3 regions of the Rhizobium sp. N621 genome follow, and region 1 is predicted to be linked to each of the others. Evidence: predicted binding sites of a transcription regulator. Region 1 holds the regulator's gene; each other region holds the start of a gene.
What was found. Region 1 encodes LexA, which represses DNA repair genes until DNA is damaged. Its sites were predicted from a motif close to TGTTCNNNNTGTGTTCNG; they were not measured.

Region 2: the regulator LexA is predicted to act here: its motif matches at 4,392-4,409, upstream of recA (recombinase RecA).
Region 3: the regulator LexA is predicted to act here: its motif matches at 2,120-2,137, upstream of AMK00_RS08210 (DUF5680 domain-containing protein).

What each region holds. Positions count from the first base shown of each region.
Region 1 covers NZ_CP013495.1:1,997,586-2,005,861, reverse strand. Annotated here, with positions in the region: gene eno (phosphopyruvate hydratase) at 1-473, opposite strand, end outside; gene kdsA (3-deoxy-8-phosphooctulonate synthase) at 615-1,460, opposite strand; gene AMK00_RS09780 (VOC family protein) at 1,457-2,353, opposite strand; gene lexA (transcriptional repressor LexA) at 2,552-3,271, shown strand; gene AMK00_RS09770 (ComEC/Rec2 family competence protein) at 3,252-5,507, opposite strand; gene AMK00_RS32955 (hypothetical protein) at 5,484-5,705, shown strand; gene gltA (citrate synthase) at 5,972-7,261, shown strand; gene lpxB (lipid-A-disaccharide synthase) at 7,289-8,276, opposite strand, start outside.
Region 2 covers NZ_CP013495.1:2,435,978-2,444,253, forward strand. Annotated here, with positions in the region: gene AMK00_RS11885 (hypothetical protein) at 1-31, shown strand, start outside; gene alaS (alanine--tRNA ligase) at 379-3,033, opposite strand; gene recA (recombinase RecA) at 3,189-4,277, opposite strand; gene AMK00_RS11900 (carbohydrate kinase family protein) at 4,507-5,451, shown strand; gene AMK00_RS11905 (pseudouridine-5'-phosphate glycosidase) at 5,540-6,466, shown strand; gene cckA (cell cycle histidine kinase CckA) at 6,731-8,276, opposite strand, start outside.
Region 3 covers NZ_CP013495.1:1,685,269-1,693,544, forward strand. Annotated here, with positions in the region: gene AMK00_RS08200 (lipoprotein-releasing ABC transporter permease subunit) at 1-697, shown strand, start outside; gene AMK00_RS08205 (ABC transporter ATP-binding protein) at 712-1,395, shown strand; gene AMK00_RS08210 (DUF5680 domain-containing protein) at 1,406-1,870, opposite strand; gene dnaE (DNA polymerase III subunit alpha) at 2,374-5,871, shown strand; gene AMK00_RS08220 (L,D-transpeptidase family protein) at 5,930-7,186, opposite strand; gene AMK00_RS08225 (DNA polymerase IV) at 7,418-8,276, opposite strand, start outside.

The DNA of each region.
Region 1 (8,276 bases):
GGGTTGTCGGCATGGGCGCCGCCGTTGATGATGTTCATCATCGGCACTGGCAGGAGGCTCGCGGAAGCGCCGCCGACGTAACGGTAAAGCGGCAGGCCGGATGCCTGGGCGGCAGCCTTGGCGACGGCGAGCGACACGCCGAGGATGGCATTGGCGCCGAGGCGCGACTTGTTCGGCGTGCCGTCGAGCTCGATCATGATGTTGTCGATCTGGATCTGGTTTTCGGCGTCGATGCCGCCGATCGCGTCGAAGATCTCGGTGTTGGCCGCCTCGACCGCCTTTTCGACGCCCTTGCCGAGATAGCGCTTGCCGCCGTCGCGCAGCTCGACCGCCTCATGCGCGCCCGTCGAGGCGCCCGAGGGAACGGCCGCGCGGCCCATGCTGCCGTCTTCGAGATAGACGTCGACTTCGACGGTGGGATTGCCACGGCTATCGAGGATCTCGCGGGCGATGATATCGGTGATTGCAGTCATGGGTTCTTCCTGCTCGGTGGGTGATAAGTCGTTCGAAGCTTGTCATAAGCGAAGGCGTGCAAATTACAATGCCGCAATTACCAGCCTTCGAATCGGCGTTCCCAAGTGGCCTAGACCACGATCATGTCATCCTGTTGAAGGTCAGGCCTTGGCGACCGCATCAAACGCAAGCAATTTCTCAAGCAGCCGCGGCATATCCTTGAGATAGACCATGTTCGGGCCGTCGGATGGTGCGTTGTCAGGGTCCTGGTGTGTTTCGAGGAAGACGCCGGCAATACCCGTCGCCACTGCCGCGCGTGCCAGCGTCTCGACGAATTCGCGCTGACCGCCCGAGGATTCGCCCTGCCCGCCCGGCTGGGCGACGGAGTGGGTCGCATCGAAAATGACGGGCGCGCCCATCGCCGCCATGATCGGCAGCGAGCGCATGTCGGAAACCAGCGTATTGTAGCCGAAGGAGGCGCCGCGCTCGCACAGCAGCACGTTCGGATTGCCGCTGGCATTGAGCTTCTTCAGGACGTTCTTCATATCCCAAGGGGCGAGGAACTGGCCCTTCTTGACATTGACGGCGCGGCCGGTCCTGGCGGCTGCGATCAGAAGGTCGGTCTGACGGCAGAGGAAGGCCGGGATCTGCAGGACATCGGCCACCTTGGCCACCTCGGCGCATTGCTCGGCCGTATGGACGTCGGTTATGACGGGAAAACCGAATTCCTTCTTGAGGTCGGCAAAGACCTCCATGCCTTTCTCCAGGCCGATGCCGCGCTCTGCCGAGAGCGAGGTGCGGTTCGCCTTGTCGAAGGAGCTCTTGTAGACAAGGCCTATGCCGAGCTTGCCGCAAAGCTCCTTCAGCGTGCCGGCGACCATAAAGGCGTGATCGCGGCTCTCCATCTGACATGGGCCGGCAATCAGCGACAGGCGGGCGGTATTGGAAAAGGTGACCTGGCCTTCGCCTTCGCCGATCCTGACTTCGGAATTCGTGTCGGTGCTCATCGTTTTTCCTCGAAGGCGAAGAGCGCACCCTGCCCGGGCGTGGGCTTCACCAGAATGCGGTTGTTCTTGCGCGTGTAGGTCACCCCGTTAGCAGCCAAATGCGCTTCTGTCACGGCAAGATCGGCGACAGTGAAGAGGATTGCCCGGCCGCGCAGGCCACGATCGGCGGAGGAGACGACAAGCTCGAAATAGGCCTCCAGCCCTTCCGGCGTCATCAGGCTGATCTTCGCATTCGATGCCGCGATATTCACGCCGAAACCGGTTTTCTCCGCCGCCGCCTGCCCTATCGCAAGTCCGACGAAAGCGGCGAATGCCGCCGGGTCCGGCGCACAAAGCGCGATCTCGGCAATACCGATCACGCCATTGGCATGCGTCTCCAGCGCGGCGCGATCTGTCGGGAACGAATTGATGCGCTGGCAGGTAAAGAGAAAGAAATCGGGGGCGCGCAAATCAGCTGCAAAGGCCAGCTTGAAGCTGCCGACGCTCTCCGAACCATCCGGCATCCGCATCGGCCGGCTGAATTGCAACATCTCACCGGCGCTCGCGCCGTTGCCGACGAAGCGCTTATGATCGACGCCGGCATCCTCGCTGAGGAAGGCCAGCGCAGAAAGTCCCTCCTCGCCGCAGCGGAAACGAAAGGCGCGATTGCGGGCAATGAAGACATTGCCCTGGCGGGCCGCTGCCTCGCTCTCCTCGATGCTCGCAACGCCAAGCGGCTCCAGATAGGTCTTGTCGGCGAAAAAGACGCAGGCATTCTCCGTTCCGAAGGGATGGCGCGCATCAGCGGCGACGGTGAAACCGAGCTTGCCGAGCCTTTCACGCGCCAGATCGATATTGACCACGGGCAGCACGACATGATCCAGCGGGTGTGATTTGGCGGAATGCGCGTTCATGAATATCCCTCCTGAAACCGGCAAGAGATGTGCGACAGCACCTCGCTCAATGCAAGACATGTGCACCAATCCGGCGAATGAAAATAAAAATCTCGACGAGTTGCCACGAAGTTTTACGGAAATTTAGCTACTTGCGGAACACATATGGAACATATAGTGTCTGTTCTGGATTTGTTTCAATCACGGGGTCTGACGTCGATGCTCACGCGCAAACAACAGGAGCTTCTCCTTTTCATTCATGAGCGCATGAAGGAATCCGGCGTCCCTCCCTCTTTCGACGAAATGAAGGATGCCCTGGATCTCGCCTCGAAATCCGGAATCCACCGGCTGATCACGGCGCTCGAGGAGCGCGGCTTCATTCGCCGCCTACCGAATCGCGCCCGGGCGCTTGAAGTGATCAAACTTCCGGAGGCCTATAACCCCAGCCTTCAACAGCGCCGCGGTTTTTCGCCGAGCGTCATCGAGGGCAGCCTCGGCAAGCCCCAGCCGGTCGCCGCCCCCGCTGCGCCAAAGCCGGTCGCCGACAATGGCAACTCCATCTCCGTGCCGGTCATGGGACGTATCGCCGCCGGCGTTCCGATCTCGGCGATCCAGAACAACACCCACGACATCGTCGTTCCCGCGGATATGCTCGGCTCCGGTGAGCACTATGCGCTGGAGGTCAAGGGCGATTCGATGATCGATGCCGGCATCTTCGACGGCGATACCGTGATCATCCGCAACGGCAGCACCGCAAGTCCCGGCGATATCGTCGTTGCCCTCGTCGACGACGAGGAAGCAACGCTGAAGCGTTTCCGCCGCAAGGGTGCCTCGATCGCGCTCGAGGCCGCCAACCCGGCCTACGAGACCCGCATCTTCGGACCCGACCGCGTCAAGGTGCAGGGCAAGCTCGTCGGCCTCATCCGTCGCTATCACTGACGCCGGATGGGCCGGAATCGGTAAAACGATCGTTGCGCCAATCATAGGCGCGATGGCGCATCCATGGTCGCGACAAAGCATCGAAGGCGGTGGTGACCTCCAGGTCGGCACCGGCGAAGCGCAATTCGACGGAACCGGTCCTGCGCAGCGTCTCGCCGGTGAAAAGCGTGCCGCCTGAACGGCAGCTGTCGAAGCGCAGACGGACCGAGGTCACGACGATATCGGCCGTATCGCAGGCCGGACCGAGATAGGCGGCATTGTCGATGACGGTGACGATATGGCCATTGCCGAGTCTTGATGTGCACCAGGCCTTCTTGACGCAGGAAAAGCGGTTTGCTTCACCGCCTGCTGCGGCTGCCCGCATCGCTGCGCTCGCTTCGTTCTGCTGATCGCGGGAAAGCCTGACACGGCGGTCTTCTCCTTCCGGCGGGATAGCCGGACCATCCAGCATCTTCGGCGGATCATGTGTCGGCAGGACCAGCGCTCGCTGCCACTGGTCGAAGATGAAATCCGGCGGGTTTTCACGGTTGGAAGCTATTGCCTCAGCCGCGACGACCGCAACCAGACTGCCATCCTCCGAAATCACCAGATCCGGCGGCCGGGGAAGCGGCAGAAGCAGCACGATGAGCGTCGAGATGGCGATGATCGATGTGCCGACATGGCGCAGCCGGGTGCGCAGCAGCGTCAGCAGCAGAAAGCCTGCCACCGCCACTGCGAAATACCAGGCGGGCAAGCGGCCGACGCCGATATCACCGCCCCAGCCGGACACCGTCTTGGCGACCGCAATCACCAGATCGAGGCCGAATCCCACCACCTTCCAGAGTGGAGCGTCCACACCGAAAGGCATGAGCAACATCGCCAGCAACCCGGCCGGCATGACGATGAAGGAGATGATCGGCATCGTCGCAAGGTTTGCCGGCAGGCCGTAAGCCGTCAGGCGATGAAAATGCTCGATCGAAAACAGTGCGGTGGAAAAGCCGCCGATCAGCGAGGTCAGGAAGACGCCGCCGAAGAAACCGGCGACGGCAACCACCGGCCTGATGATCGGCAGTTTCAGAAAAGCGCTTTCGCGGACACGCCTGTCCTTCCACAGCTGATAGCCCGATACCAAAGCCAATGTCGCGGCAAAGGACATCTGAAAGCTCGGTCCCAATACTTCAGAAGGTGAAATGGCGATGATGATGAGCGCAGAGAGAACGATATTGCGCAGGCTGATCGACGGCCGATCGAAGAAGACGGCAATCAGCATAATGGCCATCATGATAAAAGCGCGCTCGGCCGAAACCCCGAAACCGGAGATCAGGTAATAGGCGGTGACGGCGATGAGCGCGCCGGCGGCGGCGATCTTCTTTGTCGGATAGGCTTGGGCGACACCGGGAAAGAGACTGAGCAGCATCCGGAAACCGACGAAGAAAATGCCGGCCGACAGCGCCATGTTGAGGCCCGAGATCGCGACGATGTGGGCAAGGCCGGACTGGCGTAGCGCCTCCGTCGTCGTCTTCGAGATGGCGCGCCGTTCATCCGTCACCAGGGCAGCGGCAAAAGCGCCGGTGTCGCCGGGCAGGATCGATCTTATGCGGTCGCCGATGCTACTGCGCAGCCGGTAGAGCCATTCGAGCAGCGCGTCCGTCGACCTGTCCGCCTGCGGGCCTGCCTCCAAGTCGAGTTTCTCCGGCGCACCGTAGAAGAAACCGTTGGCGCCGATGCCGTCGAAATAGGCACCGAAGGAGAAGTCGTTGAGCGCGGGAAGTGCGGGGCCGGCCGGCGGCGTCAGCCGTGCCTTGCCGGTAATGATGTCGCCGATCTCGAAAGGCGCATCGGCGCCCCGGACGATCGCGGTGATGCGTCTCGGCGGCCGTTTCAGCTCCGGCGCCTCGGTGCCGGTGACGGCAAGAATGTAGCGCCAGCGCCCGCGGCCGTCGCCTTCCCGCCGTTCGACACGGCCGGTCACCGTCGTCGTCACGGATGAATCGAGGATCACCGTCGAAGCCCGCCAGCTCTCGAACTGAGCCGAGAGCATGCCGCCGGCGAAAAGTGCCAGCGCCATGAAACTTGCGCGCAAGATCGGCCGGCTGGGACCGGTGAGGAAAACCGCGGCCGCCGACACCAGCAGGCAGAGCAGCGATGCAACGAGGGGAAAATCCGATCTGCCGAGAAACCAGAAGGCCGAGCCGGCTCCGAGGAAGACCGGCGAGAACAGCAGCAGGCGGCCATGATCGGCCTCTTCGCCCAGCATGCAGGCTCCGGCACGCAGCGATTGCCGGGCGGTGGCCAGCAGCCGACGACGCAATGGGGTCTGCGACTGCGTCCTTACCGATTGAGTCACTACCGCAGGCGCAGGAAAATCCGGCGGATCGGCAAGGCCGACGCCCGCTTGCGGCCGCAATTCGGCTGTCGTCAATTCCTGCATGCCCCGCCCAAGATCACCCTGTAAAGTCGCCAGAATGCAACCTTCAAGCAAATCCGGCAAGGATAATCGATTGAAATATGAGGGAAAATCTTAAGCGGCAAAAGACCAGTCGAATCATCGGCTTCCGCTATGCGTGCGGCTCATCGCTGCAGTGCCTAAAAGGTGATGCCGCAATGCACAAAATGCCGTCACGGTAACTTGGCATTAGCGTTGCGATCATATAGCTATCGGAAAGGACGCTTAACCCCTATGGCGCTTTTGTGGCGCCACCGACATTTCGGAGGATCAGCATGACGGATCAAAGCGCTACAATAAAAATCGGTGACAAATCAGTCGACCTCGCCGTTAAAAGCGGCACGATCGGCCCGAGCGTCATCGACATCGGTGCTCTCTACAAGAACACCGCTTCCTTCACTTACGATCCGGGCTTCACCTCGACCGCATCCTGTGAATCGAAAATCACCTATATCGACGGTGACGAAGGTGTGCTGCTGCACCGCGGTTATCCGATCGAGCAGCTCGCAGAGCATGGCGATTTCCTCGAGGTCTGCTACCTCCTGCTCTACGGTGAATTGCCGACGGCCGCGCAGAAGAAGGATTTCGACTATCGCGTCACGCACCATACGATGGTGCATGAGCAGATGAGCCGCTTCTTCACCGGCTTCCGCCGCGATGCGCACCCAATGGCCGTCATGTGCGGCTGCGTCGGCGCCCTGTCGGCCTTCTATCATGACTCCACAGACATCACCGATCCGCACCAGCGCATGGTCGCCAGCCTGCGCATGATCGCCAAGATGCCGACGCTTGCCGCCATGGCCTACAAGTACCATATCGGCCAGCCCTTCGTTTACCCGAAGAACGACCTCGACTATGCCTCGAACTTCCTGCGCATGTGCTTTGCCGTTCCGTGCGAGGAATACGTCGTCAATCCGGTTCTGTCGCGCGCCATGGACCGTATCTTCATCCTGCACGCCGACCACGAGCAGAACGCTTCGACCTCGACAGTCCGCCTCGCCGGCTCGTCGGGCGCCAACCCGTTCGCCTGCATCGCCGCCGGCATCGCCTGCCTCTGGGGCCCCGCTCACGGCGGCGCCAATGAAGCAGCGCTCAACATGCTGACGGAAATCGGCACGGTCGATCACATTCCGGAGTATATTGCCCGCGCCAAGGACAAGAACGACCCGTTCCGTCTGATGGGCTTCGGTCACCGCGTCTACAAGAACTACGATCCGCGCGCCAAGATCATGCAGAAGACGACGCATGAAGTGCTGGGCGAACTCGGCATCAAGGACGATCCGTTGCTCGAAGTGGCGATGGAGCTGGAGCGTATCGCGCTCACCGACGAATATTTCATCGAGAAGAAGCTCTATCCGAACATCGACTTCTACTCCGGCATCACGCTGAAGGCTCTGGGCTTCCCCACCACCATGTTCACCGTGCTCTTCGCGCTTGCCCGCACCGTCGGCTGGATTGCGCAGTGGAACGAGATGATCGAGGATCCGGAACAGCGCATCGGCCGTCCCCGCCAGCTCTATGTCGGCGAGCCCAAGCGCGACTACATCCCGGTTTCGAAGCGCTGATCGCTTCAGAGCTCAAAAGAAACCCGGTCAGGAATGGCCGGGTTTTTTCTTTTTCAAAACGTCGAGAAGGATTTCGGCGGCATGTTCGCCGGGCGGCTTTTCCGTCTGCATGCGCTGCCAGATGAGCTCGTAGCCTTCCTTCATCGCCTTCAGCTGATAGGTGTCGGCCGACAGCCTTTCCATCCAGCGTGCAAGGCTTGCGCCGCGAACGACATCGTTCAAATATTCCGGCACGACCGGGTAATCGGCAATCAGGTTCGGCAGCGCGCCGGTCCAGGTCTTGATGCCCGATGTCAGCATGCGCATGATCCAGTCGACCTTGTAGGCGGAGACGACGGGAACGTCGGCAAGTGCGAGCTCGAGAATAACGGTTCCGGACGCCGCCATGGCTGCATCGGCCTCGGCAAAGGCCTTCCATTTTGCTTGCGCGCCGACGACGATCTCCGGCTTTACCGCCCAGCCCGCCGTGATTTCGCGGACAAGCGCTTGCCTGTGTGTCACCGTCGGCAGAATGAAGCGCATGGACCCGTTGCGGGCGACGAGTTCATTCGTGGCGACCTCGAAGTAAGGCAGAAGCTTCTGGATTTCGGAGGAGCGCGAGCCGGGAAGAAGCAGGATCGGGCCGTTGCCTGGCTGCCTTCCCAGGCGCAGGCGACGTGTCTCCAGCAGTGCTGGGTCGGCGACCAGACGATGCCCGACATAGGTTGTCGCCGGACCATTGAGGTGCTGCATGGCTGCCGGTTCGAAGGGCAGAACGGCAAGCACGTGATCGACATAGCCGAGCATTCGCGTGGCGCGATATTCCTTCCAGGCCCAGACGCTCGGACAGACGTAATTGACGACGGGCAGATCGGGTAACGCCGTGCGCACGCGCTTGGCGACGCGATGGGTGAAATCGGGACTGTCGATGATGACAAGGATATCCGGCTTTGCGGCGATGATCTCAGCCGTGGTTCGACGGATCAGGCCAAACAGCCTTGGCAGCCGGCTCAGCACCTGGGTGACGCCCATGATC
Region 2 (8,276 bases), 440 kb from region 1:
ATTTATGGATATGGCGAGGGGCGAGAAATAGCGGGGTTTAGGTTCGCAACTCCTCTGACGAGTGTTGGACGACAGGAAACGCGGAAGTATTGGGAAGCCGGCAACGAACCATTGTCTACTTTGATATGCCGGCTCCGCCGCGCCTCTCCTCACAATTCCTGTGCCCGTCACAGAAATCTAGCCACCGCGCCTCTGCGCGGTGAATGAACCTATGCGACATTGAAGAGAGTCTCCCGCGCCCAAGGATGCGGGCGCGCTGGATTCCTGTGACAGGAACGAGGAGCGCTGGGGGAACCACGAATGAAGAACAAGCCTGTCAGCAAACAAAGGCGGAAGCCGAGCTTCCGCCTTTTCGAAACTTGGGAATGAACCGGCAGCTCACCCGGCGAGTGCTACGGCCACTGCCTCGATCGCTTCATCTGCCTTCGATCCATCGGGGCCGCCGGCCTGGGCCATGTCGGGACGGCCGCCGCCTCCTTTGCCGCCGAGGGCGGCAGAGGCGATGCGGACGAGATCGACAGCGCTGTAGCGCTCGATGAGATCAGGCGTCACCGCGACGACGGCGCTTGCCTTACCGTCATCGGACACACCGATCAGCGTGACGACGCCGGAGCCGATGCTGGTCTTGCCATCGTCGGCGAGCCCCTTGAGGTCTTTGGGATCGACGCCCGATATCGACTTGCCGAGGAACTTGACGCCGGCAACCTCGCGCACGGCATCGCCCGAGCCGCCCTGCCCGCCGCCCATGGCGAGTTTACGTTTGGCATCGGCCAATTCTTTCTCGAGCTTGCGTCGTTCATCGATCAGCGCTTCGACGCGCGACAAGACTTCCGACGGCTGCACCTTGAGCGACGCCGCGAGCATCTTCACGCGTTCGTCCTGCTCGGCAAGGTATTCACGCGCCGTTTCACCGGTCACGGCTTCAATTCGGCGGACGCCGGCGCCGACTGCACTTTCGCCGAGGACACGAACCAGGCCGATCTGGCCGGTCGCCGACACATGCGTACCACCGCAGAGCTCGACCGAGTAAGGTTTGTCGGTCTTCGCGCCGTGCAGACCCGTGCCCATCGAAACGACGCGCACCTCATCGCCGTATTTCTCGCCGAAGAGCGCCATCGCGCCTTCGGCGATCGCGTCATCAACGCTCATCAGGCGGGTCGTGACGGGCGCATTCTGCAGCACGATCTCGTTTGCCATGTGCTCGACGACCTTCAACTCCTCGGCCGACATCGGCTTGGGATGCGAAACGTCGAAACGCAGGCGCTCGGGCGCAACCAGCGAGCCCTTCTGGGCAACGTGCGTACCGAGTACTTCGCGCAGCGCCTCGTGCAGCAGGTGGGTTGCCGAATGGTTGGCGCGCAGGCGCGAACGGCGGGCGTGGTCGACAGTCAGAACGACAGCATCGCCGGTCTTGAATGCACCTTCGACGACAGTGCCGGAATGCACGAAGAGACCCTCGCCCTTCTTCTGCGTGTCCGATATCTCGATCTTGCCGTGGTCGGAGGAGATGACGCCGGTATCACCCATCTGACCACCGGATTCTCCGTAGAACGGCGTCTGGTTGACGACGATCTGCACCTTGTCGCCGGCCTTGGCTTCTTCCGCCACGGCGCTGTCTTTGACGATCGCCTGCACCACGCCTTCAGCACTCTCTGTGTCGTAACCGAGGAACTCGGTTGCGCCATGCTTTTCCTTAAGCTCGAACCAGACGGTTTCGGTTGCCTTCTCGCCGGAGCCGGCCCAGTGCGAGCGGGCTTCGGCCTTCTGGCGCTCCATGGCATCGGTGAAGCCAGCAATGTCGACGCCGATCTCGCGAGCGCGCAGGGCGTCTTGCGTCAGGTCGAGCGGGAAGCCGTAGGTGTCGTAAAGCTTGAAGGCGGTCTCGCCATCCAGCATGTCGCCCTTGTCGAGATCAGCGGTCGCATCCGAGAGCAGCGACAGGCCACGCTCCAGCGTCTTGCGAAAGCGGCCTTCTTCGAGCTTCAGCGTCTCCGAGATCAGCGCCTCGGCGCGCACGAGTTCCGGATAGGCGCGGCCCATCTCCTGCACCAGCGTTGGCAGCAGCTTGTACATCAGCGGCTCATTGGCGCCGAGAAGCTGGGCATGGCGCATGGCACGACGCATGATACGGCGCAGCACATAGCCACGGCCCTCATTCGACGGCAGCACGCCGTCGGCAATCAGGAAGGCCGAGGAGCGCAGATGGTCGGCGATGACGCGGTGGCTGGCGCTGCCTTCCGCCTTGACTCCTATCGTATCCTCGATGGTGCCGGTCAGCGTGCGGAAAAGATCGGTATCGAAGACGCTCTGAACGCCCTGGAGGATGCAGGCCATGCGCTCCAGACCCATGCCGGTGTCGATCGACGGACGCGGCAGCGGATTGCGAACACCCGGCTCGGTCTGCTCGAACTGCATGAAAACCAGGTTCCAGAATTCCAGGAACCGGTCGCCGTCTTCCTCGGGCGAACCGGGAGGGCCGCCCCAGACATTCTCGCCCTGGTCGATGAAGATTTCCGAGCACGGGCCGCAGGGGCCGGTATCGCCCATCTGCCAGAAATTGTCGGAGGTCGGGATGCGGATGATCTTGTCGTCGGAGAAACCGGCGATCTTCTTCCACAAAGCCGCGGCTTCCTCGTCTTCGGAATAGACGGTCACCAGCAGACGATGCTTCGGCAGGCCGAACCCTTCGGTCACCAGCTTCCAGGCAAGCTCGATCGCATTCTCCTTGAAATAATCGCCAAAGGAGAAATTGCCGAGCATTTCGAAGAAGGTCAGGTGACGCGCGGTATAGCCGACATTGTCGAGGTCGTTATGTTTGCCGCCGGCGCGCACGCACTTCTGCGAAGTTGTCGCCGTCGCATAAGGACGTTTCTCAAGGCCGGTGAAGACGTTCTTGAACTGCACCATGCCGGCATTGGTGAACATCAGCGTCGGGTCGTTGCGCGGCACGAGCGGACTGGACGGAACGATCTCGTGGCCGTTCTTCTTGAAATAGTCGAGGAAGGTCGACCGGATATCGTTCACGCCGCTCATTCTATGCCCTTCAATGCGGCCCGAGGCCGGTAAATACAAATCCATCGGCTTTTAACGTTCGCCTCCGCCACTGTCCAGCAGACAAACAAAACCGGCGGCATTCTGATGAGGGAATGCAGCCGGCTGAAATATCAGATCAAGTTCAAGCGCGAAAATTACATTTCCGCGGCGGCATCGCCGTCATCGGCATCCGGACCGCCATTCTGCAGGAACCGGTCGGCGATCAGACCGGCATTCTGGCGCAGCGCCAGCTCGATTTCGCGGGCGAGATCCGGATTGTCGCGCAGAAAGGTCTTGGCGTTTTCACGGCCCTGGCCGAGACGCTGGCTGTTATAGGAGAACCAGGCGCCTGACTTCTCGACGATACCGGCCTTGACGCCGAGATCGACGAGTTCGCCCGTCTTCGACACGCCTTCGCCATACATGATGTCGAACTCGACCTGCTTGAAGGGAGGCGCCATCTTGTTCTTGACGACTTTGACGCGGGTCTGGTTGCCGACCACCTCTTCGCGCTCCTTGACCGAGCCGATGCGGCGAATGTCGAGGCGCACGGAGGCATAGAATTTCAGCGCATTGCCGCCCGTCGTTGTCTCAGGCGAACCGAACATGACGCCGATCTTCATGCGGATCTGGTTGATGAAGATCACCATGCAGTTCGACTTGGAGATCGAAGCGGTCAGCTTGCGCAGCGCCTGGCTCATCAGGCGGGCTTGCATGCCCGGCAGACTGTCGCCCATCTCGCCTTCGATTTCGGCCCGCGGCGTCAGAGCGGCGACCGAGTCGACGACGAGAACGTCGACGGCGCCGGAGCGCACCAGCGTGTCGGTGATTTCGAGCGCCTGCTCGCCGGTGTCTGGCTGCGAGATCAGAAGGTTCTGCAGATCGACCCCAAGCTTGCGGGCATAGACCGGATCGAGCGCGTGTTCGGCATCAACGAAGGCGCAGATGCCGCCCTTCTTCTGCGATTCCGCAATGGTCTGCAGCGCAAGCGTTGTTTTGCCCGAGCTTTCCGGCCCATAGATTTCAATGATACGGCCCTTCGGCAGGCCGCCAATGCCAAGCGCGATATCGAGGCCAAGCGAGCCCGTCGAAACCGTCTCGATCTCGACAACGTTCTCGTTGGAACCGAGTTTCATGATCGAGCCCTTGCCGAACGACCGCTCTATCTGTGAGAGTGCCGCTTCAAGCGCCTTGCTTTTGTCCACCGATTTGTCCTCTACCAGCCGCAATGAATTCTGAGACATCCGATCCACCTTTAGGTTATTGAAGCCGCTCAAGCAATGTCGAGTTTGTACCCGATTTGTTCCATTCCCGCAATAGGCGTACAAACATTTGAAAGAGAAAGGCAAAACGGTCCGTGTTCTACTTTTGTTTTATCGATGCAAAGCAACGGCTTAGACCATATAAGCCGGCTTTGTCGCAGCCAGGCGGAACGCTTCGATTCGCCCTTCGCGGGTTATGAGAGCGGGTGAGTTGATGAAAAAGATTCTCGTTCTCGGCGGTGCCCATGTCGACCGGCGTGGCCGCATCTCCGGCGAAACGGCGCCAGGCGCCAGCAATCCCGGCACCTGGTTCGAGGAGCCGGGCGGCGGCGGTTTCAATGCGGCGCGCAACCTTGCAAGACTGGGCTTTCACGTGACGATGATCTCGCCGCGCGGCGGCGATCCCTTCGGCGAAATGGTCGGCGAAGCTGCCGATTTCGCCGGCATTGACGACCGCCCCTTCGTCTTCCTCGACCGCAAGACACCGAGCTACACAGCGATCATCGAGAACAACGGCGACCTCGTGATCGCCCTTGCCGACATGGATCTCTATCGGTTCTTCGTGCCGCGGCGCCTGTCCATCCGCTGGGTGCGCGAGGCCTTCGCCGCCCATGATTTCATTCTCGTCGACGCCAATCTGCCGGAAGAGACGATCGCGGCGATTGTCGCCAAGGCGAACTTCCTGGCCAAACCCGTCGCGGCCATCGCCATCTCGCCGGCCAAGGTGGTCCGGCTGAAACCCTGCATTGGAGATATCGACTATCTGTTCCTGAACGAGGCCGAAGCCGCTGCCGTTACCGGCGTGCAGCCGGAGGATTCGGGCGGCTGGCTGCCGCTCCTGAACGAGATCGGCATCAGAAACGCCGTTGTCACCCGCGGCCGGCGCGAGCTCGTTGCGATTTGCAAAGACCGCGCCGTGGCGCTGCAGCCGCCAATCGCCGATACCGTCGCCGATGTCACGGGCGCCGGCGATTCCCTTGCCGCCGGCACGCTCGCCGCCTTGATATCAGGCCTGCCGCTTGAAGAGGCCATTCGCCACGGCGCGGCGGCGGCAGCGCTCACGGTGCAGTCGCGGCACGCCGTCAACGAAAATCTGACGCCGGACCTCTTGAATGAGGCGCTTGCCCTTGTTCCCGAGGTCAGAATTCTACATTGAAGCGACTGAATTAAAGAGTTGAGCATGATGCCGTTCGAGAGCCGCCACGCTTTTCGCTATCATGCTCTGCCGATCACAGGACAAGATCATGACCAAGCCCATCTCCCCTCTTCTGCCGATCGCCTATTCGAAGGAGGTCGCCAGCGCCAAGCAGCGCGGCGCGCCGCTGGTGGCGCTGGAATCGACCATCATCACCCATGGCATGCCCTATCCCGGCAATATCGAAATGGCGCGCAGCGTCGAGACGATCATTCGCGAACAGGGCGCGGTGCCGGCGACGATCGCGGTCATCCACGGCACGCTGCATATCGGCCTTGAAGCCGCGCAACTGGAGCAGCTTGCCAAGGCAACCGAGGTGATGAAGGTGTCGCGCGCGGATCTTGCCTTCGCGATCGCCGAGCGCCGCACCGGCGCCACCACGGTCGCGGCGACGATGATCGCGGCGGCCCGCGCCGGCATTCGTGTCTTTGCCACAGGCGGCATCGGCGGCGTGCATCGCGGCGCCGAGGAAAGCTTCGATATATCAGCCGATCTCGAGGAGCTAGCGCGCACCGGCGTTATCGTCGTCTGCGCCGGCGCCAAGGCGATCCTCGACATTCCGAAGACTCTCGAAGTGCTGGAGACCCGCGGCGTGCCTGTGGTCACCTATGAGAGCGAAGAATTCCCCGCCTTCTGGTCGCGCTCCTCAGGCATCCGCAGTCCGCTGTCGCTGAACAGCCCAGCGGCCATCGCCAATTTTCAGACGGTGCGCGAGCAGCTCGGTATCGACGGCGGCATGCTCGTCGCCAATCCGGTGCCGGAAGCCGACGAGATCGCGCGCGAAGAGATGGAGATCTACATCGAGCGGGCCTTGGACAGTGCCGAACGCGACGAAGTGACCGGCAAGGCGGTGACGCCCTATCTGCTCTCGACCATCTTCGACCTGACGGACGGCCAGAGTCTCAAGACGAATATTGCGCTTGTTGAAAACAATGCGCGGCTGGCGGCAGAGATTGCCGTGGCGCTGGGGGAGTGAGGCCTACGGGGCTGGCCGGAACCGCCTTGCCCAGATAGGTGGTGCCGTTCCAGCCCCCTCTGCCCTGCCGGGCATCTCCCCCACAGGTGGGGAGATTACAAGCTGCGAAATCTTCGGTTCACATCAACGTTTCGCCAAGCTGCAATGGATACTTGGTTGGGGAAGCCGCTGCGCCCAGCCGATCTCCCTCCTTGTGGGGGAGATGCCCGGCAGGGCAGAGGGGGGTGCGGCACGGCACAGCGTGCCCTCCAACACTCACTTCCCTCACCCGTCCAGCGTCTCTTTCACCACAACAGCCAATTGCTTCAGCGAAAACGGCTTCGGCAAAAATCCGAATTTCGCATCCGGCGGCAGATTGCGGGCGAAGGCATCCTCGGCATAGCCGGAGACGAAGATGAATTTCAGATCGGGGTAGTTCTTACGCAGCTCCCGCAGCAGCGTCGGGCCGTCCATTTCGGGCATCACGACATCGGAAACGACGATGTCGACCTTGCCCTCAAGCTCCTCCATGATGCTCAGAGCCTCGACGCCCGAGCCCGCCTCATGCACGGTGTAGCCGCGCGTTTCCAGCATGCGCTTGCCGCCGCGGCGCACCGCTTCCTCGTCTTCGACGAGAAGGACGACGGCCGAGCCGGTCAGATCCTCCGGCTGCTGCGCGGCCACCGCGGGCGCGGCTGGGACTTCATTGATCGCGTTGTCGATCGAACCCGCCTCCGCGGCAATCGCCGGCTCAGGGATGTGGCGCGGCAGGAAGACCCGGAAGGTCGTGCCTTTGCCGACTTCGGATTCCGGCTGGATGTAGCCGCCAGACTGTTTGACGATACCGTAGACCATGGCGAGACCGAGCCCGGTGCCCTTGCCGACATCCTTGGTGGTGAAGAAGGGCTCGAAAATCTTGTCCATGATCTCGGGCGCGATGCCTGTACCGGTATCGGCGACTTCGACCAGCACCATGTCCTCGGCCGGCATGTACGAATAGTTGAACGTCGCGACGTCGGCTGCGGTCAGATTGCGAGTGCGCAACGTCAGCGTGCCGCCGTCGGGCATGGCGTCGCGCGCATTGACGCAGAGATTGATCAGCACCTGTTCGAACTGCGAAAGGTCCGTTTTGACGGGCCAGAGATCGCGGCCATATTGCACATCGAGCTTGACATTGGTGCCCGAGAGCAGCCGGTCGACCAGCATGCGCAGGTCACCGACGACATCGGTGAGGTTCAGCACCGAGGGCCGCATCGTCTGCTTGCGCGAGAAGGCGAGCAGCTGGCGCACCAGCACCGCGGCGCGGTTGGCGTTGCGTTTGATCTCCATCAGATCGGCGAAGCTTGCATCGGAAGGACGCGCCTGCAGCAGCAGATGATCGGAAGAAAGCAGGATCGCCGTCAAGACGTTGTTGAAGTCATGCGCAATACCGCCGGCGAGCGTTCCGACAGCGTTCATCTTCTGCGTCTGCGCCATCTGCGCTTCCAGCGCCTTCTGCTCGGTCACCTCGACCGCATAGACGATCGCCGCCTCTTCTGGCGCTTCGTCGCTCTGATCGATGACGGCGTTGACATAAAAGCGGAAATAGCGCGCCTCGTCGGTCGGCGTGCGGGTATCGAGTGGCGGGATGTCACCCTGCCGGTCCTTGGCGGCCGTCAGCGCCGCGGCCAGTTGCGGCCGGTCGCTCTCCTGCACGATGGTTTCGAGATACGGCGCCTTTTCCAGGTCGTCGCGCGAGACGATGCCGGAGAACAGCTTCAGGAACGGCGCGTTGGTGCGCAGGATGCGTCCGTCGCCGTCGACCGAGGCGATCGCCATCGGGGTATTGTTG
Region 3 (8,276 bases), 310 kb from region 1:
CAAATCCTACAAGATCTCCGGTCTGTTCGAGATCGGCATGTCGGAATACGACTCGTCGATCATCTTCATGCCGCTCGAGGAAGCGCAGCTCTACTTCAATGCGGCCGGGCTGGTGCAGTCGATCGAGCTCTTCGTCGATCATCCCGATGATATCGACGCGCTGAGGCCGAAGGTGGAAGAGGCGGCCGGCCGCCAGATCAATCTCACCGACTGGCGTCAGCGCAACCAGACCTTCTTCTCCGCGCTCCAGGTAGAGCGCAACGTCATGTTCATGATCCTGACGCTGATCGTGCTCGTGGCGGCGCTCAACATCATCTCCGGCCTCATCATGCTGGTGAAGGACAAGGGCAGCGATATCGCGATCCTGCGCACCATGGGCGCCAGCGCCGGGGCGATCATGCGCATCTTCTTCATGACCGGGGCGGCGATCGGCATCGTCGGCACGCTTGCCGGTGTGCTGCTCGGCGTTCTCGTCTGCGTCAACATCGAATCCATCCGCCAGTTCTTCTCCTGGATCTCCGGCACCGTGATTTTCAATCCCCAGGTCTATTTCCTCAGCCAGCTGCCGGCCGAGATGGATATCAGCGAAACGATCTCGGTGGTCGTCATGGCGCTCAGCCTCTCCTTCATCGCCACCATCTTCCCGGCATGGCGCGCCTCCAGGCTCGATCCGGTGCAGGCCCTGCGCTACGAATAAGGAATGCCGCATTCATGAATCGCAACGTCGTCCTCAAGCTTACCGGCGTCGAGCGCCATTACGGGCAGGGTGATACGCTGCTCACGATCTTGAAGGGAGCGGATTTTTCGCTGGCGAAAGGCGAGATCGTCGCCCTTGTCGCCCCCTCCGGCACCGGCAAGTCGACGCTGCTGCATGTCGCCGGCCTGCTCGAGCATCCCGACGGCGGCGAGGTTACCATCAACGGCCATGCCTGCGACGGCCTTTCCGATGAGAAGCGCACGGCGATCCGCCGCCGCGAGATCGGCTTCGTCTATCAATTCCACCATCTCCTGCCGGAATTTTCGGCGCTTGAGAACATCATGATGCCGCAGCTGATCGCCGGGCTGTCCTGGAAGGAAGCCCAGGAGCGGGCCGGGCAGCTCCTCGACTATATGCGCATCGGCCATCGCGGTTCGCATCGCCCGGCCGAGCTTTCCGGGGGCGAACAGCAGCGCGTTGCGATCGCCCGCGCCGTCGCCAATGCGCCGACGCTGCTTCTTGCCGACGAACCGACCGGCAATCTGGATCCGGAAACGGCAAGCTACGTCTTCGACGCGCTGGAGGCGCTGGTGCGCCAATCCGGCCTTGCGGCCCTCATCGCCACCCACAATCACGAACTCGCCGGCCGCATGGATCGGCGCGTCACGATCTCCGATGGCAAGGTCGTAGAGTTTTAGTCTAAGGTGATCACGGGATGACCAGCCCGCCGCGGTAATCGAGCACATAGGCCTTCCTGCCGGCGACCATGATGCATTCATGGCCGCTGAAACGCTCGCAGCCGCCTTCGCTGCGGTCGACATAGCGGCCGAACGGATGATCGAATTCCATTCCGCCAAGAAAGCGGCGCTCCCGATACATTGCCGACAGCGCTGCCTTGATCACCGTTCCGGCGGCACTGCCGTCGATGAGATCGGGCGCGACGACGCGGCCGAAATAATTCATCGCCCAGACGGGTTGGCGGGCAAACCAAACCACTTCCTGTCCGGCGAAGTCGGTGCCGCCGAAATAGCTGTCGAGATAATGCCAGTCGCCGCTCTCATACCCGATATCATGGGAACCCGACCGGCAGGGCGTGCGCGGCACTCCGCCGCCGACATAGGTCGCAGCCTTCGCCTCCACGATGAATTCGTTCAGCTGCGCAATGTCGAGCATGTCATTCTCCTCTCGGCGGGATGCTGACAAATATGCTGCGGCATGTAAAGAACATAAAGAGAACATGCGTCGGAATTCAGTAGATCGACTTGGGCGGTGGCCTATCTGAACGGAATGGCGGAATCTGTCGAAGATTGGGAAAGGGGGCGGGCTGCTGCCTATCGAACCGAGCGCAGGCGCCCATGCGAATCGCCAAGCGCTTCGAGATTCTTCAAACGCAAGCGCAAAGGAAAAGATTCCTGTTGACATCGGAACATAGATGGAACAAATTGAAAACATAACGAGTAAAGGAGAGCCAGATGACTGACATGATCCGTGATATCGCAGCATTCACCTCCATCGCAATGTTCGTTGCCAGCTTCTCGCTTATTGTCATCGCAATCTAAAGTTTTCGGGGATCGCATGGCAGTCATGCGGTTCGCACGCGGGTCTTCTTCTGGACATCATCGCCCTCAATGCCGACAATGCATCCGATTCATTTCGGCTGATTGGGAAGGCATATCATGGCGGAGACGGAAAAGGGTTCAATGGGTGAGGCGACCGGCGGCACGCCGGGCTTCATCCACCTGAGGGTCCATTCCGCCTATTCGCTTCTTGAGGGCGCGCTGCCTCTGAAGAAGATCCTCTATAAGGCGACCGGCGACAGTCAGCCGGCGATCGCCATTACCGACACCAACAATCTCTTCGTCGCCCTTGAATTCTCCCAGAAGGCAATGGACGAGGGCCTGCAGCCGATCATCGGCTGCCAGGTCTCGATCGACATGGAAGACGGATTGGAAAGCGAAAAGCGCGGCGGTCAGCCGGCCCTGATCAAGCTGCCGTCGATCGTTCTTCTTGCCGCGACGGAGGCTGGTTACGAAAGGCTGGTCGATCTCGTCAGCCGCGCCTATCTCGGCGGCGATAGCAACCAGGCCATTCATATCAGAACCTCCTGGCTGGAAGAGGCAGGCACGGAAGGGCTGATCGCCTTGACCGGCGCCCTGACCGGGCCGGTCGACGCAGCTGTCAGGGAAGGTCATTCCGCCCAGGCGGAAGCCCGGCTGCTCACGCTGAAGCGTCTCTTCGGCGACAGACTCTATGTCGAGCTGCAGCGGCACGGCACCTACGACAAGCGGCACGAGCAGAAGATCGTCGGGCTTGCTTACACGCATGACCTGCCGCTCGTCGCCACCAACGAGGCGTTCTTTCCGACCCGCGACGATTACGACGCCCATGATGCGCTGATGGCGGTTGCGCATAACGCCATCGTCTCCGACGACAGCCGTTTTCGCCTGACTCCGGATCACTACCTGAAGAGCCGGGCTGAGATGGCCAAGCTCTTTGCCGACCTGCCGGAAGCGCTTGAGAACACGATCGAGATCGCCAGGCGCTGCTCCTTCGTGCTGAAAACGCGAAAGCCGATTCTGCCGCGTTTCACGGGCGCCACCGACGATGCCGAGGAGGCGGAACGCGCCGAGGCGGGCGAATTGCGCCGTCAGGCGGTGGAAGGGCTGGACATGCGGCTTTCGACCCTCGGCATGTCGCCCGGTTATGAGGAAAAGGATTATCGCGAGCGGCTGGAGTTCGAGCTCGGCGTCATCGAGCGCATGCGCTTCCCCGGTTACTTCCTGATCGTTTCCGACTTCATCAAATGGGCCAAGCAGCACGACATCCCGGTCGGTCCCGGCCGCGGTTCGGGGGCAGGTTCGCTGGTCGCCTATGCCTTGACGATCACCGATGTCGACCCGCTGCGCTTCTCGCTACTGTTCGAGCGCTTCCTCAATCCGGAACGCGTCTCGATGCCTGATTTCGACATCGACTTTTGCCAGGACCGCCGCGAAGAGGTGATCCGCTACGTCCAGGCCAAGTACGGCCGCGAGCAGGTGGCGCAGATCATCACCTTTGGTTCGCTGCAGGCGCGTGCCGCACTTCGCGACGTCGGACGCGTGCTGGAAATGCCTTACGGCCAGGTCGACAAGATTTGCAAACTCGTGCCGAACAATCCCGCCAATCCGACGCCGCTTTCCAAGGCGATCGAGGAGGAGCCGAAGCTGCAGGAGGAGGCGGCGAAAGAACCGGTGGTGGCGCGGCTGCTCGACATCGCCCAGAAGATCGAAGGGCTTTATCGCCACGCCTCGACCCATGCCGCCGGCATCGTCATCGGCGACCGGCCGCTTTCCAAGCTGGTGCCGATGTATCGCGATCCGCGCTCCGACATGCCTGTCACCCAGTTCAACATGAAGTGGGTGGAGCAGGCCGGCCTCGTCAAATTCGACTTCCTCGGTCTGAAGACGCTGACGGTGCTGAAGGTCGCCGTCGATTTCGTCGCCAAGCGCGGCATCAATGTCGATCTTGCGGCCATTCCTCTCGACGACAAGCCGACCTACGAGATGCTGTCGCGCGGCGAGACGGTCGGCGTGTTCCAGGTGGAAAGTGCGGGCATGCGCAAGGCGCTGATCGGCATGAAGCCGGACTGCATCGAGGACATCATCGCGCTGGTGGCGCTTTACCGCCCCGGCCCGATGGAGAACATCCCGACTTACAATGCCCGCAAGCACGGCGATGAAGAGCTGGAATCGATCCATCCGATGATCGACCACCTGCTCAAGGAGACGCAGGGCGTCATCGTCTATCAGGAACAGGTGATGCAGATCGCCCAGGTCCTGTCGGGCTATTCGCTTGGCGAAGCCGACCTTCTGCGCCGCGCCATGGGTAAGAAGATCAAGGCGGAGATGGACCAGCAGCGGGAACGCTTCGTCGTCGGCGCCGTCAAGAACGGCGTATCAAAGCCGCAAGCCGACAACATCTTCGAACTCTTGGCGAAGTTCGCAAACTACGGCTTCAACAAGTCGCACGCCGCCGCCTACGCGATCGTCTCCTACCAGACGGCCTACATGAAGGCGCACTATCCGGTCGAATTCCTCGCCGCCTCGATGACGCTCGACATGTCCAACACGGAAAAGGTCAATGATTTCCGTCAGGACGCCAAGCGGCTCGGCATCGAGGTGATCGCGCCTTCGGTGCAGACCTCCTTCCGCCATTTCGAGACCGGCGACAATCGTATCTACTATGCGCTGGCCGCCCTCAAAGGCGTCGGCGAATCCGCCGTCGACCACATCGTCGAGGTGCGTGGCGACAAGCCTTTTGCCAGCATCGAGGATTTCTGCCTGCGCATCGATCCGCGCCAGGTGAACCGCCGCGTGCTCGAAAGCCTGATCTATGCCGGCGCCTTCGATTGTTTCGGCACCGACCGAGCCCAGCTGGCCGCCGGCCTCGACCGCATTCTCGGTTATGCCCAGCGCGCCCAGGAAAACAAGCTGAGCGGCCAGTCGGATATTTTTGGCAGCGCACTAAACTCAGGCCCGGAGAAGATCTCCTTGCCGCCCTATTCACCCTGGCTGGCATCGGAGCGGCTGCTCAAGGAATTTCAGGTGCTGGGCTTCTATCTGACGGCCCACCCGCTCGATTCCTACAGCAACATCCTGCAGAAGATGCGTGTGCAGACCTTTGCCGAGTTTTCTCAGGCGATCAAGCAGGGGGCTGCCAATGCGCGTCTTGCCGGAACCGTCATCTCAAAGCAGGAGCGCAAGACCCGCACCGGCAACAAGATGGGCATCATTGTCTTTTCCGATTCGTCAGGCCAGTTCGAGGCGGTGCTGTTTTCGGAGATGCTGAACCAGTATCGCGACGTGCTCGAGTCCGGGAAATCCTTCCTGCTGACCGCGACCGGTGAGGAGCGGCCGGAGGGTATCGGTCTTCGCATCCAGACGATCCAGTCGCTTGAGGAAAAGTCGCTGCAGATGCAGAAGGCGCTGCGCGTCTATATCAGAGATTCCGGACCGCTGAAAATGGTTGCCGGCCATCTGAATACCAAGGGCGACGGTCTGGTTTCCTTCATTGTCATCAAGGAAGAGGGCAAACGCGAGGTGGAAGTGGCGCTGCCGGAGAAATACCGCATCACTCCGGAGATTGCCGCTGCCCTTCGCGCCGCCCCCGGCGTCGTCGACGTCGAGCTTGTCTGATCAACCCGGCTGATCCTGATCAACCCAGTTGATCGTGATCACCCCCGGGTGACAGTCATCACCCCCGGGTGATTGTGATGAAATCCGTGCCTTCGCCGGTTTCGCGGCCAAGGCCCGTATCGGAGATCGTCAACGTCGAGCCGGGCGAGATCAGCGCGTCGATCCTGCGGCGGGTTTCGTCGGGGATCGTGATGCGGCTCAGCGAAAGGGCAATCGGCTTGCCCATCACAATCGAGCTTTCCTGGCTGGCGATGCCGAGCCGTTTCATCGTCTCGCGGGAGAGATTGTTCTCGAGCGTGATGCCCAGCCAATCCGCCGTGCCGGCCTGTCCATCGACGGCATGCAGCGTGAAGAAATGCGTGCCGAGTGCCAGGCCCGGATCGGCGATCGTCACGGGAGCCTCGAAGATCGGCTTGAAGGCCTGCCGCACCATGATGACGCCGTTCGGCGGCTCGCCCTTGCCGGTTGCGGCATAGACGGATTTGAGCAACGCGTCGGAGACCAGGCTCCTGTCGCCGGCAAATTCCGTCGGCCGCAGCGTCTTGAAGGCGTTGATCGCCTGCACGGTCGACGGACCGAGCACGCCGTCAGGATCGCCGGCGGAAAAGCCGAGCTGATTGAGTAGCGTCTGGATGTCGATCACCGTCTCGCGCAGCGTGCGCCGCGTGATGAGCATGCTGATCGGCTCTGACGGCGGCTCGGCTTCATGCGTTGCAAGCGGCTGCACCATCGGCATCGGCATGGCGGCGGTATCGTTCATCGCCACCTGCACCGGCTTTTGCGGGCTGTCGGGTATGGAGGGCCGCAATTCGACATCCGAAAGCAGCGGCATCGCTGCCGGCGCATCCGGGCGGAAAAGGTTCGGATGGTCGATCGGCTGCGGCACCAATTCGTCGTCGCTGATGATGACGGGAATGCCGGGCTCGGTCATTCGGTAGAGCATTTTTGCGAAGGCGCCGGGCATGCGTACGCAGCCGTGCGAGGCCGGATAACGCGGCACGGAATTGGATTCGTGCAGCGCGATGCCGGACCATGTCAGCCGTTGCATGAAGGGCATCGGGGCGGCCGAATAGAGGTTGGATTCGTGGTATTTCTGCTTTTCGAGCACCGAGAAAATGCCGCTCGGAGTCGTATGGCCGTCCTTGCCGGTGGAGACCTTCGAGGTCGCGACGACCTCGGTGCCGTCATAAACCACAAGCGACTGCTTGTTCTTCGAGACGAAGATCTGCAGCGTGCGTGCATCCGCGGCAAGAGCAGGGTGCACGAGTGCGGTGGCCGACAGCAAGCCGAGGCCGAAGACGAGACGCGAGAACATGATACCCAACCATACGCAATACTGGTTCGGCACATTACGGGACGAAGTTTAAGGAAGATTTTAAAACCCGGACTCGTCGGCTCGCCCGGAACGGTGCAGCGCTTCCGCAATAATGACACGCATAAGATAAAGGCAAAGCATGTCGCATGAATCAAAGTTTGAGCTGTCTGATTTAAAGCATTGGTTTCGTATGCATTTCTGATAACAGCGCGCACTTTTGCGCGAGATGTTCTAGTGATCGCGCTTGCCGCTGCCGAAGGTGTAGCCGGTCTCGACCGTGTTCTTGCCGAACTTGTCGCGCAGCTTGTCCATCGCCGCTTCGGCCGCCGCCCGGCGGCCTGACTGCCGGTCGATCAGGTCGGGCGGATCGGCGCGAGTGGCATCGCCGAGATCGGTGACGCCAATGCCGATCAGGCGGAATTTCGTGCCGTCTGTTTCCTTTTCGAGAAGCTCGAGGCCGATGCGGAAGATCCTGTCGGCAAGCTGGGTCGGGTCCTCGAGCTTGCGGTTGCGGGTGCGCGTCTTGAAATCGGCGCTCTTCATCTTCAGCACCACTGTCTGGCCGGCGATATCGTTTTTCTTCAGCCGCCAGGAAACCTTTTCGGAAAGGTTGCGCAGGATCGGCACCAGATCGTCGTAGCGGGAGATGTCGTCGAAGAACGTCGTTTCGGCCGAAACGCTCTTGGCGGCATCGTTGAGATGCACCTCGCGGTCGTCGATGCCGCGCGACAGCCGGGCGAGCCGCTGGCCGATGCTGCCGTAGCGGCGCATCAGGTCGTTCTCCTCCATCTGCTGCAACTGGCCGATGGTGCGGATGCCATCCGCCTCCAGCGTCGCGGCAAAGGCCTTGCCGACGCCCCAGATGGTGGTGACGGGACGCGGCGCCAGGAACTCCACTGCTTCTTCACGGCCGATGACGGAAAAGCCGCGCGGTTTCTGCAGGTCGGAAGCGACCTTGGCGAGGAATTTGCAATAGGAAAGCCCGACCGAAACGGTAATGCCGATCTCCTTTTCGATGCGGCGAGCGAATTTGGCGAGCGTACGCGCCGGTGGATCGTGATGCAGCCTCTCCGTGCCGCCGAGTTCCAGA